DNA from 3 places in the Peribacillus sp. 05N428 genome. Region 1 is predicted to be linked to each of the others. Evidence: riboswitches for the same ligand, from Rfam matches in the RefSeq annotation. Region 1 holds a riboswitch; each other region holds the start of a gene.
The links. A riboswitch is a leader RNA that binds a small molecule or an ion and turns the genes downstream of it on or off. The one in region 1 is predicted to bind S-adenosylmethionine.

Region 1 (4,201 bases):
TGAAATCATCGAATCCGCCAAAGCTGCAAATGCGCATGACTTTATCAGTGCCTTTCCTGATGGTTATGATTCTCAGATCGGGGAGCGCGGAGTCAAGCTTTCAGGCGGACAAAAACAGCGCATTGCCATTGCCAGGGCACTTTTGAAAAATCCGCAAATCATCATTCTCGATGAAGCAACGGCGGCCTTGGATACAGAATCTGAACATTTGATCCAGCAAGCCTTGTCACGTTTAATGAAAAAACGGACTTCAATAGTCATTGCACATCGTTTATCGACCATTCATGACGCCGATCAAATCATCGTTATGGAAAAAGGGCAGGTTCTTGAAAAAGGAACACATGACCAGTTAATGCAAAACAACGGCCGATACAAGCAGCTCCATGACTTACAGTTCCCTCAACTAAGCGATATCAACTACCTAGCAACTTAGCAGGCAAACATGCACAGAAAGCCTTTCTGTGCATGTTTGGTTTCATTTGAAGTCATAACTTTCCAAAACCCGATTCGCAATGAGCTGATACCCTTTTTCATTCGGATGTAACTTATCACTGAAATACTTTGTTTTCTTTTCATCTTCAAAAAGATCATTTGTAGGAATGAATAACATCCGTTCACCTTTATCGGCTAATCCCTTTATTGACTCGTTATAATCGCGAATGTGCTTTTCAAGTTTTTGATTGTCTTTAATTGGGTTATATAGTCCTACTACCAGAATATCCGCTTTATCGTTTGCCTCTATCAGTGTTGATGTAATTTTTTTCAGATGGTTGATATATTCCCGTTTACCCTCATTGATTTTTCGGTCACTTATTTTCTCCAAGTTCCCGCCATTACTATTGATCAAGTCATTCGTTCCAATAAAAACAATGAAAGTATCGGCTTCATCAAGTTTCGTTTTAATGCGGTAATCATCTAGCTGTTTCATCACCCCATCCGTTTCCTGGCCTTTAATACCGTAATTCCAAAAACTCACTTTTTGCTCCGATTGCGGATTATTCAATTCATCCTCAAGGCCATCTATATATCCTTCCCCGTCCTTATCCCCTTTTCCATAGGTTAATGAATCTCCAAAAGCCATGACCCTTTGCACATCTTCCGACTCCGAGGCCTGAAATTCATATGCAGCAAAACATATAACCAGTACGATAATCAATATACCTGCCAATTTTTTCATTTGGTTCTCCTCTTGTCTTTTTACTAGAAGTATTTAATCTTTTTCATACCCAAAAAATCTGCAGTACTAACATAAAAAAGAATTGTCAGATAAAGAATAAAGAGTGTATGATAATATAAAACTTTCAATGGAAACGGGATTACCCTTCATTCTGGAGATTGAATAAATGATAGTTAGGAGTTTAAATCATGGAAGAACACATAGAGTTTAGAGAGGCAGAACTATCTGATCTACCCAGAATTGTTGAAATATATAATTCGACAATTGCTTCAAGAATGGTCACGGCAGATACGGAACCTGTATCCGTCCAATCGAGGGTTAAATGGTTTGAGGAACATCATTCAGAAAGTAGACCGCTATATATCATTACTATAGAAGGGAAAACCGCTGGATGGATGAGCTTTCAATCCTTTTATGGCCGACCGGCATATAATTCCACTGCCGAAATCAGTATTTACATTGATGATTATTTCCGGGGAAAAGGAATTGGACAAATTTCGATTCGAAAGGCAATTGAATTGAGTCCAAAATTAGGCGTTAAGACTTTATTGGGTTTCATTTTCGCCCATAATACACCAAGCCTTAAGCTTTTTTCCAAATTCGGGTTTGAAGAATGGGCACATTTACCTCAAGTTGCCGAGATGGATGGCATTGAGCGGGATTTGATCATTCTAGGTAAACGTGTCGATATTTAATATATAATTCTTTAGAGCTATTGCCTTGAGCAGTAGCTTTTTCAGATTAATACAGGTCGAATTGCTAATTTAAAAATACCTATATGCTTCTTGAAGGGAAAAATATTCAGAATCTCTTTTACTTGCTAACGTATTCAATAGCGTATCCAATTCTTGACTGGCTTGTACAGTCAGCAGACTTGTTAAGCCGTAAATCGCTCCCAACTTTATCATTTCCTGTCTCTTCTCTTCTACTTTTTCTATAGTTACCTTACGGCAAGGCATCATAGTCACCTCCCATTTATTCAATATTTTTACACTTTCATCATAATGAAACCACTAGTTAAAATCAACTATTTTTCAGAAATTAAATGTGTTATTTTATAGGTCAAATGTGACAAAACACCTATTTTGTTATTTAATTATGTATAATTTGTGTCGTTTTCTAATAAACGCAAAAAAAGCATCCACTAGTGTAGACTGCGAATGCTTACATCATATCCCTTATCCAAAAATCCAAATATTGTATTCCGTTTACTATGTCATCCATTCAGAAGGTGACTCGTTATTAGGTCTATTTATAACAATCTTATATTCATCTTCAAGTACTTTTAATGGGGCATCATAAAGGTGCCTTTCATCAGAGGTTTTGTATACTCCATTGGCCAATAGCTCTTCAATGAGTTTTGCCTTCCTCTGTTCAATCCTCTTAAATAATTCTGCCATGTAAATGGCTCCTTTCCCAGTCGTCCTAGTGCCTGCTTCTAGTTAGCTAAACTTTATCAACTTGTTTGATTTCACCAAATTATATATACCTTTTCTAGTATGTCACTAAACGTTATTTCCCAAAAATAAAAGCCCCTTCTAATTTAAGAAGAGGCTGACAGTGTCCGTACGGCTCTTCTTATCTTCCAAGCATATGCTTGTTGGATTTAGCACAGTTCCCTAAACGGGTCCGCTGCCGAGGTTTCTTAGGGCCAAGTCCCTCCACCTCTCTGGATAAGAATTCGATATATAATGATGTAGAAATGATTCTAACCTAATAATCTTCAAAAGTCAATTACCTGGTTCTCCCTTTTTTCCTGGACATAAAGTGATTCCTCTTTCAAATACGGGTTGCATTTTCTTGTCTTTCTGATATGATGTCAGTAATTACATACAATTCACACCACTAGGGGAGTCTTTTTTAAGACTGAGATGGAATTAGTTCCGGACCCTTTGAACCTGAACCGGCTCATACCGGCGGAGGGAAGTGGATGATATCGTCCATTTTACAGACTATATCCATCTACCCCGTTCCGTATTCAGGAACGGGGTTTTTTATTCAACAAAAGGAGCCATTCTATAGGAGGATGAACAATGGAGAATACAAAATTAGAAACATTCAGTGATAGACTGCATGCACGGGCAAAAGAGATTTGGAAAAGGAACCATTCACATCCCTTTGTCCAGGCAATTGGAAACGGTACACTTCCTGAAAAGAAATTTGCCTATTACCTGAAGCAGGACTATGTCTATCTCATGGATTATTCCAAGCTCTTTGCTTTAGGTGTCATCAAAGCCCATAACATCGAAACCATGGCAAAATTTGCGAGCATTTTAAATGAAACCCTTCAAGTGGAAATGGATATTCATCGGCATTATGCTTCCGAATTCGGGATCAGCTCCAAGGAATTGGAAAGTACAGAACCTACTCCAACCACTCTAGCCTATACAGGTTACATGCTAAATGCAGCTCAGCATGGGACTTTGGCAGACTTGATCGCCTGTCTCCTGCCCTGCGCTTGGGATTATTATGAAATCGGTTTGCTATTAAAAGAACAAAATGGAGCAGCACTGGAAAACAATCGCTACGCAGATTGGATAAGGTCCTATTCATCTCCTGAATTCGGGGAAGCACACAAGTGGCTGATCACTTTGTTGGAAGAATTGACGGAAGGCATGCCTGAAAAGGAACTTCTTAGATTAGAAAAGCACTTTTTGGTTACTTCCCGATATGAATATTTATTCTGGGACATGGTTCAAAATGAGCAGGATTGGCCTCTGTAGGTGGTTGACATGAGGATGAATCCTATCAAGAAACTGACATTGACAGCCATGATCACGGCTTTAACGACGCTGACCAGTTCATTTATTTTCATCCCTGCAGGATTTGCAAAAATCTTTCCTATTCAACATCTGGCAAATGTCCTGACGGCGGTTCTATTGGGGCCTACATATGCTGTGACACAAGCTTTTTTAGTTTCCATCATTAGAAACATGTCTGGTACCGGTTCAATTTTCGCCTTTCCCGGCAGCATGATTGGTGCACTTTTGGCCGCCATCCTTTATCGAAAAACACAAAGCTTAA
Region 2 (4,201 bases), on a different contig from region 1:
ACTTTTGCATTGTGCTCGTCAATTTTATCACCAAGCATCTCAGCATAGCGTGTAGCTGGAAGCGGTAAGAATGGTGAACCGAAGCAAGTGGAGAATGTAGCCTCCGGAGAAGTTACGCCTCTTTCAGTACCAGCCAATTTACTAGTGTATCCGCTTAGGAAGTGGAACATTGCCTGTTCTTTGGAAAGCTTGCTGATTGGAGGCAGAACGCCTGAAGCATCAGCTGTTAAGAAAATGATTGTATTTGGATGTCCTGCAATACTTGGGTTCACGATGTTATCGATCGCTTGCATTTGGTAAGCAGCACGAGTGTTTTCAGTCAATGAACTGTCATCATAGTTCGCTACACGCGTATCCGGATCAACAACAACATTTTCCAATACAGCACCAAAACGGATTGCGTCGAAAATTTGCGGTTCTTTTTCACGTGAAAGGTTGATCGTTTTCGCATAGCAGCCGCCTTCGATGTTGAATACGCCATTAGAAGACCAGCCGTGCTCGTCATCGCCAATCAATTTACGGCTAGTGTCTGCTGATAAAGTTGTTTTGCCTGTACCGGACAGTCCGAAGAATAAAGCGACGTCCCCTTCACGTCCTACGTTAGCAGAGCAATGCATTGGAAGGATTCCAGCCTCTGGAAGTAAGTAGTTCATGATCGAGAAGATCGATTTTTTCATTTCTCCTGCATATTCCGTTCCGCCGATCAGGATCGTACGGCGTTCAAAAGAAACGATGATGAACGTTTCGGATGTAGTTCCGTCCACTTCTGGGTCCGCTTTGAAGTTAGGTGCAGAAAGGATCGTGAATTCAGCTTCGTGACCTCTCAGTTCCTCTTCGTTTGGACGGATGAACAAAGTATGGGCGAAAAGGTTATGCCAAGCATATTCATTAACAACACGGATGGGAAGACGTGATGATTCGTCTGCACCAGCGAAACCTTTAAAAACAAAAATCTCTTCTTTTGCTTTTAGGTAGTCAACTACTTTATTATATAGTTTATTGAACACATCTTCGGAAATCGGTCGGTTCACGGGACCCCAATCGATTTTATCTTTAACTGATGCTTCTTCCACGATATATTTATCTTTAGGTGAACGACCGGTATATTTGCCAGTTTCAGCTTTTACCGCGCCGGTTGATGTTAAAACGCCTTCATTTCTGCTAAGTACTTTTTCGACCAATTGAGGAACTGATAGTTGAGTTTGCACATTGTTTCCTGTTAATAATTGGTGTAACTCATTAGAAACATCTACAGAATTCATATATGAGGTACCTTCCTTTGTTTGAGTTTTTAGATTACAATTAGTATAACACATTCATTTAATTAGTCTATACTATTTCTTTTAATTTGTGATTATTTTCAGCTAGCCGCATTAATCATTTTAATCCGGCAGGAACCGATTCAGGATAATCGCATATACTTTCATGAAGAAAATTTTATTTAAATAGGAAGTTAGTAAGCAATATATGTCTAATGGGAAAGTCAGGATGTCGTTCCTTTTCGATGTTCAATACTTTATTATTAATGGCAATTTACAACATTTCTATTCGTATTTTGTGTTGTAAACCCCTCTAGGACGTTGTATCAACATGTTTTTTCAAATGAACGCCATTCTGGGTGGAAATGTTCTTTTTAGAAAAGCATTGACAAATTCCAGCCAGATACGATAATATCTTAAATTGTACGGATTCTCTTATCCCGAGTTGGTGGAGGGACAGGCCCTTTGAAACCCAGCAACCTGCCATATTGAACTTGACTCCAAGATCGATCGCCGAAAATAAAGCGAAGGTCTTCAAGGAATAGTGGTGATGGTGCTAACCTGAGCAAGGTAAAAAACCCTTGAACGATAAGAGTGAAAGGATAGAAGACAGAGTTTTAAACCTTTCCTCATTTGCCAGGGAAGGTTTTTGTGTTTTTTATAAGTAATTCTGTGTCTATAGTTGAAACTAATGAGGGAAACGAGTTCCGTAAAAATCAGGCTTATGCCTACAACATACTAACTTCCAAGGAGGAAATATGATGTCAAAGAAACGTCTATTTACTTCTGAATCTGTTACAGAGGGCCATCCGGACAAAATTTGTGATCAGATTTCAGATTCCATTTTAGATGCTATCCTAGCTAAGGATGCAAATGCACGTGTTGCGTGTGAAACTAGTGTAACTACAGGTCTTGTACTTGTTGCTGGTGAAATTACAACGTCCGCTTACGTGGATATCCCGCGTATCGTTCGTGATACGGTTAAAGGAATTGGCTACACACGTGCGAAATACGGTTTCGATGCTGAAACTTGTGCCGTTTTGAGTTCCATTGATGAGCAGTCTGCCGATATCGCAGCTGGTGTCGATAAAGCATTGGAAGCTCGTGAAGGAAACATGTCAGATGAAGAAATCGATGCAATCGGTGCAGGGGACCAAGGTCTTATGTTCGGATTCGCTTGTAATGAAACAGAAGAGCTTATGCCGCTTCCGATTTCATTGGCGCATAAACTTTCATTCCGCTTGACTCAAGTTCGTAAAGATGAAACTCTTGCTTACCTACGCCCTGATGGTAAAACACAGGTAACCGTGGAATATGATGAGAATAACCGTCCTGTACGTGTAGATACAATCGTCATCTCTACACAGCATGATGCAGAAATTACGCTTGAACAAATTCAAGCCGATCTAAAAGAACATGTGATCAAAGCTGTCGTTCCAGCCGAGTTGATCGATGCAGATACTAAGTACTTCATCAACCCGACTGGCCGTTTCGTAATCGGCGGACCTCAAGGGGATGCTGGTCTTACTGGACGTAAAATCATCGTTGATACTTATGGCGGATACGCTCGTCACGGCGGCGGTGCATTCTCTGGTAAGGATGCAACTAAAGTTGACCGTTCTGCTGCATACGCTGCACGTTACGTTGCGAAAAACATCGTGGCAGCCGGCCTTGCCGACAAAGCGGAAGTTCAATTGGCATACGCAATTGGTGTGGCAGAGCCTGTATCGATCTCTATTGATACGTTCGGAACTGGTACAGTTAGCGAAGAAGTCCTTGTTGACCTAGTTCGCGCAAACTTCGACCTTCGTCCAGCTGGAATCATCAAAATGCTTGACCTTCGTCGCCCAATCTACAAACAAACAGCTGCATACGGACACTTCGGCCGTACAGATGTCGATCTTCCATGGGAACGCACGGACAAAGCAGAAACATTAAAAGCACAAGCGTAATTCATATAAAAAAAGGTGTCCCGCTATTAGCGGGGCACCTTTTTTATGGATTAACTTAGCCGTCTGCGGGAATAATTCAAGAAATCCCAAAGAAATTCAACTTTAAGGGCCATACTCGTGAGTTAGAGCGATTTACTCGTGAGTTTTGAGCAAATACTCGTGAGTTTGGAGCAAATACTCGTGAGTTTCAGCAATTTACTCGTGAATTTGGAGCAAATACTCGTGAGTTTCAGCAATTTACTCGTGAATTTGGAGCAAATACTCGTGAGTTTCAGCAATTTACTCGTGAATTTGGAGCAATACTGGTGAGTTTCAGCATTTACTCGTGAGTTTGGAGCAAATACTCGTGAGTTTCAGCAATTTACTCGTGAATTTGGAGCAATACTCGTGAATTTCAGCGATTTACTCGTGAGTTTGGAGCAAATACTCGTAAGTTAGGAGCAAATACTCGTGAATTTCAGCGATATACTCGTGAGTTGCGTTCAAATACTCGTAATTTTCAGTCAAGTGCTCGTGCATTACTTTATTCGTTCCGCCGTTTTATAGTATTGGCCTTTTTCGGCGTATTCGCGTACGATGCGTTCCATATCCTGACGATCTTCTTCGTTGATTTCGCGGATGACTTTAGCTGGACGTCCGAATGCCAACATGTTCGGTGGAATGACTTTGCCTTGGGGAACGAGACTGCCGGCACCGATGAAAGCCCCTTCGCCGATTTCGGCTTCATCAAGTACAATCGATCCCATGCCGATTAAAGCTCCTTTGCGGATTTTACAGCTATGTAATATGACCTGATGGCCAATGGTTACTTCATCCTCGATGATCAATGGATTATTTGGGCTTTGGTGCAGGATGCTGTTATCCTGTATACTGACTTTTTTTCCGATGATGGTTGGGGATACATCACCGCGAATGACGGAATTGAACCAGATTGATGTTTCGTCACCAATTTTGACATCACCTGTGACGACAGCATTTTCAGCAATATAA
Region 3 (4,201 bases), on a different contig from region 1:
TCATATCGATCAGAGTTTCCATAGTAGCCATCATTGCATATGCGGCTATCAAGATAGGAAAATCGGCAGTTGTAGACAAATCAACTTTCTGTATTTTAATAGTAGGAATTCCTGTCCTCTTCTTTCTTCACCCTGTGATGGTTATATTAGCGGGAGCTCTAGCGGGTATTGTGACCATCTCCATTAAGAGAAAATTAGGTTACGATGTCAAAATGGACAAAAAGGATAGGAAAATAGAAGAAAATGATTTCGAACCGTTCATGGGTGCTGGCATATAGGTGAATCAAAATAGGGTCTAACTAATTTTTAAGAAAGCATGTGATGGAATGATGGAATTGTGGGAGTTGTTTAGCACCTTCTTTATTATCGGCTTTGTATCTTTCGGAGGCGGATACGCCATGATTCCCGTAATAGAATCGGAAGTCTCACAGCATGGATGGATGACAACGCAGGAATTCACCGATATAATCGCCATTTCCGGAATGTCCCCAGGGCCTGTCACCGCCAATAGTGCCATTCTTGTTGGCTATTCGACTGCTGGGTTAGCAGGAGCCATATCATCTGCTCTAGGAATCTTGCTTCCTGCCATTATATTCGTAACCGTTATAGCCACATTTTTCAGCAAATTGAATCATTATCCAGTTGTTCAATCCATGTTTTATGGATTAAGACCGATTGTCACTAGTTTGATCATCTTTGCAGCGATCAGTTTAGCACTTTCCAATCATATGATAGCCGTGAACTTTTCATGGCATACGATAAGCTTATTACTCGTTTTTGGTTTATCGTTATTTGCCCTAATGAAATTACGCTGGCATCCAGCCTATGTAATTATTCTTTCCGGTTTAGTTGGTGTTGTCCTCTATTCATGACAGTTGTCTCACACACAACCATCATTAATTTGGACCGGAATTAAGCAGAAAAATTGAAAAATGATTGATACTATATAAGTGCGAGAAAACTTTATTATGTTTATGTATTTACCATACAGAAAACACCCTGCATCCAATGATTCAGGGTGTTCAGACTGTAGACAAACTCAATGAAATTTTAGGGGTTTGTTTTAACTTTTAGTTCTTCGATCCATCATTTCCCGGCTGCAACCGTGGAAAACCAATCAGGATGGCAAGGACGCCACAAAGTCCAATCAGGATTGGGTAATATGAATACGGCAAGATGCTTAACGGAGAAATTTTTGCTACCCCTGCTGCAACAAGCAGTTGTGCTCCATATGGGATCAACCCTTGGATACAACATGCAAAAATGTCAAGGACGCTCGCCGATTTCCGCGGATCAATCCCATACTTTTCAGAAATATTTTTGGCAAGTGGCCCGGCAATGATAATCGAAATCGTGTTATTTGCCGTTGAAAGGTTCGTTAAACCAACAAGCCCCGCAATGCTGAATTCCGCCCCTTTTTTTGATTTGCTATTTCGTGTCACAAGGTGGAGTAGATAATCGATGCCGCCATTATGTTTGATTACAGCAACCATACCTGCAATTAAAATGGCAAGGAAGGAGATTTCATACATTCCCGCCATTCCTTCTCCGATTTTTTGAATGACACCCAACGGTTGATAACTACCATCAGCCAAGCCGATGATTCCGGCAAATACGATTCCGATGGAAAGGACCAAGAACACATTGACTCCTGCCAATGCAGTGACCAATACGCAAAGATACGGAAGAATCTTCACCCAATCATAAGACTGTTGGGAAATGTCAGCTTGTTCACCCATCGTTAAAATGCCTAGGATGGCACATGTGATGATGGCTGCAGGTAAAACGATGAAAAAATTCACTTTAAACTTATCCTTCATTTTCGTTCCCTGAGTTCGAACAGCAGCGATTGTCGTATCTGAAATGAATGAAAGGTTATCCCCAAACATCGCACCACCAATAACGGCCGCCATTGAAAGGGCAAGCGAAATATCTGTTTGCTCACTAATTCCAACCCCGATAGGTGCCAGGGCAACAATCGTTCCCATGCTTGTCCCCATGGATAGTGAAATAAAACAAGCGATGATGAAAATTCCTACCATTAATAGATTTTGGGGAAAAACAGCTAAGGCAAGATTCACTGTTGATTCAACTGCCCCCATACCATTGGCAACTTCGGAAAAAGCTCCGGCTAAAAGGAAAATGATTACCATTAACATAATATTGGCGTCACCGGCACCTTTACAGAAGATATCAACCTTTTCATTGAATGTCTCTTTCCGATTCATCGCCAATGCAGCTGCCGATGCAATGGATATCGCTACAATCACCGGAAATGAATAAAAATCTTTAGTGATGATTCCGGATCCAATAAATAAAATTAAAAATACGACAAATGGGATCAATGCCCATGGATTCCCTTTATTGTTTGCACTCATGATGTACACCTCTTTTTATTTTTCCCGCGACATGTGTCACAGCTCTATTCTATTAACAGTTTTCGCAAATAACTCCAATTTGAACCTACCTGATTATCCAGTCATGGAGCTGTAGCAAAAAACTGGCATAAAAAAGACCCCTTCTATTTAACAACAAGAAGAGGTCTTTTAATTTATAAAAAACACCCTCCTTATCTTTCAGGCGAAAATCAGCCTGCTGGATTTGGCACAGCACTCCATTTAAGTCCGCTGCCGAGACATCTTCGGGCCAGTCCCTCCGTCTCTCTTGATAAGAAGATTACATTATATAATTTATCTAAAATTACGATGACTGCCAGAAAAGTGCCACGCTAGAAACTTGCCTGAGTTCGTGACATCGAAAGTCGTTTTGAAAAGCAAATATAACAGTACAGCATTTTGTCTATTTTCGCAAGGGTTAATTTTTAAAGTGTTTCACATGCACTCCTTACTGTTCATAAAGAGAATCTAAGTTGATTGGAGCGGGTGTACGAGACTTCTGCGGAAAAAGCGAGTGCCTGGAGGCAACGTCAAATTGTACAAACCATAAAAAAAATGTAGACAAACTCGATTTTCATCAAGTTGTCTACATTCTGAGAGGTCTAATGAACTCTCAGCAAATTTGTTGGATTAGGTTAGGTGTATTATTTTTAGTCGAGTTTACATCTGTCGATACTTCAAATGCTTCCATCTGTTCCGAATCGAATGACTTTAAATACTGTTGCAGATATGCAGGATCATTAATGGAAGGATTCAACCAATCTTTTTCATCTTCTGGCTTTAGGATGACAGGCATGCGGTCATGAATGCTGGTCATTAGCTCATTTGGCACGGTTGTTATAACGGAGCACGAATAGATGCTGATGCCTTCAGGAGATTTCCAGGATTCCCAGAGACCGGCCATTCCAAATGGAGCATGATTCTTCAGTTTTATTCGCATCGGTATTTTTCTTTCTGGTGTCTTCTTCCATTCATAAAAAGAGTCAGCGATTATCAAGCATCTCTTCTTCTTATACGCATTCCTGAAGCTTGCTTTCTCAGCAATGGTTTCCGCTCTGGCATTGATCATTTTGTAGCCCGCTTTTTCGTCTTTTGCCCAGAAAGGAATGAGTCCCCACCGAAGATATCCAAGCCGGTTCCTTACCCCGTCATTAATGACGGAGAGCACGGATTGGGAGGGAGCAATATTGTAGCTGAATTGGTATTCCTCATCAAATGACCCTCGAATATCAAACCGTTCTTTTATTTCTTCTATGTCAGTGAAAAGAGTGAAACGTCCACACATAATATCGCCACCGTATTAAGATTTATTACAGTGTATCAAATGGAACGGGCAGCCACAAATCAGCGTTCTAAAATCCTGATATCAGTAAATGGTTGATTAAATAATTCGCTGGAAATCAAAAGAGTGCCAAGGACTTCTCTTTCATCTTCAGCTTTAATGATTTCCGACAAAATTAAGGTACTGCCATTCCTGACCGTTACTTTATATTCATTCATGGAATCCCTCCTCAAAAGGCTAGATGGTTGTTATTATAAACCAAAAACCCACAAGTATCAGTATTGAACTTAGCAGAGTCATGGAAAATCCACATGCCTTTATATTTTAAATGGTTAGTCGAACGAAGCAATGCCTGTGACCATGATTCCTTGTGAAGGAGGCGTAAAAAACTGTCCATGAATGATTCATGGACAGTCTGGGCGCTTTAAAGGTTTTTCGCTTCAATACTGAAGATAACATTAAGGAAAGCCCCAACAGTCGATACGAAAAAAAGCGCTCTTTCCGGGAAGACCGAATTGAAGTT

Region 2: another riboswitch for S-adenosylmethionine. It lies ahead of metK (methionine adenosyltransferase); the one in region 1 lies ahead of AC1DIV_RS19220 (Fur-regulated basic protein FbpA).
Region 3: another riboswitch for S-adenosylmethionine. It lies ahead of AC1DIV_RS00745 (Na+/H+ antiporter NhaC family protein); the one in region 1 lies ahead of AC1DIV_RS19220 (Fur-regulated basic protein FbpA).

The regions. Positions count from the first base shown of each region.
Region 1 is NZ_JBFTMS010000023.1:12,807-17,007, reverse strand. It holds gene AC1DIV_RS19240 (ABC transporter ATP-binding protein) at 1-433, shown strand, start outside; gene AC1DIV_RS19235 (DUF459 domain-containing protein) at 476-1,177, opposite strand; gene AC1DIV_RS19230 (GNAT family N-acetyltransferase) at 1,366-1,872, shown strand; gene AC1DIV_RS19225 (aspartyl-phosphate phosphatase Spo0E family protein) at 1,942-2,139, opposite strand; gene AC1DIV_RS19220 (Fur-regulated basic protein FbpA) at 2,389-2,577, opposite strand; SAM riboswitch class I at 2,753-2,857, opposite strand; TPP riboswitch at 3,015-3,119, shown strand; gene tenA (thiaminase II) at 3,211-3,900, shown strand; gene thiW (energy coupling factor transporter S component ThiW) at 3,916-4,201, shown strand, end outside.
Region 2 is NZ_JBFTMS010000042.1:32,923-37,123, forward strand. It holds gene pckA (phosphoenolpyruvate carboxykinase (ATP)) at 1-1,262, opposite strand, end outside; SAM riboswitch class I at 1,692-1,854, shown strand; gene metK (methionine adenosyltransferase) at 2,018-3,211, shown strand; gene AC1DIV_RS24920 (gamma carbonic anhydrase) at 3,730-4,201, opposite strand, start outside.
Region 3 is NZ_JBFTMS010000001.1:172,046-176,246, reverse strand. It holds gene AC1DIV_RS00755 (chromate transporter) at 1-278, shown strand, start outside; gene AC1DIV_RS00750 (chromate transporter) at 327-872, shown strand; gene AC1DIV_RS00745 (Na+/H+ antiporter NhaC family protein) at 1,071-2,378, opposite strand; SAM riboswitch class I at 2,567-2,674, opposite strand; gene AC1DIV_RS00740 (SOS response-associated peptidase) at 3,010-3,681, opposite strand; gene AC1DIV_RS00735 (hypothetical protein) at 3,741-3,896, opposite strand.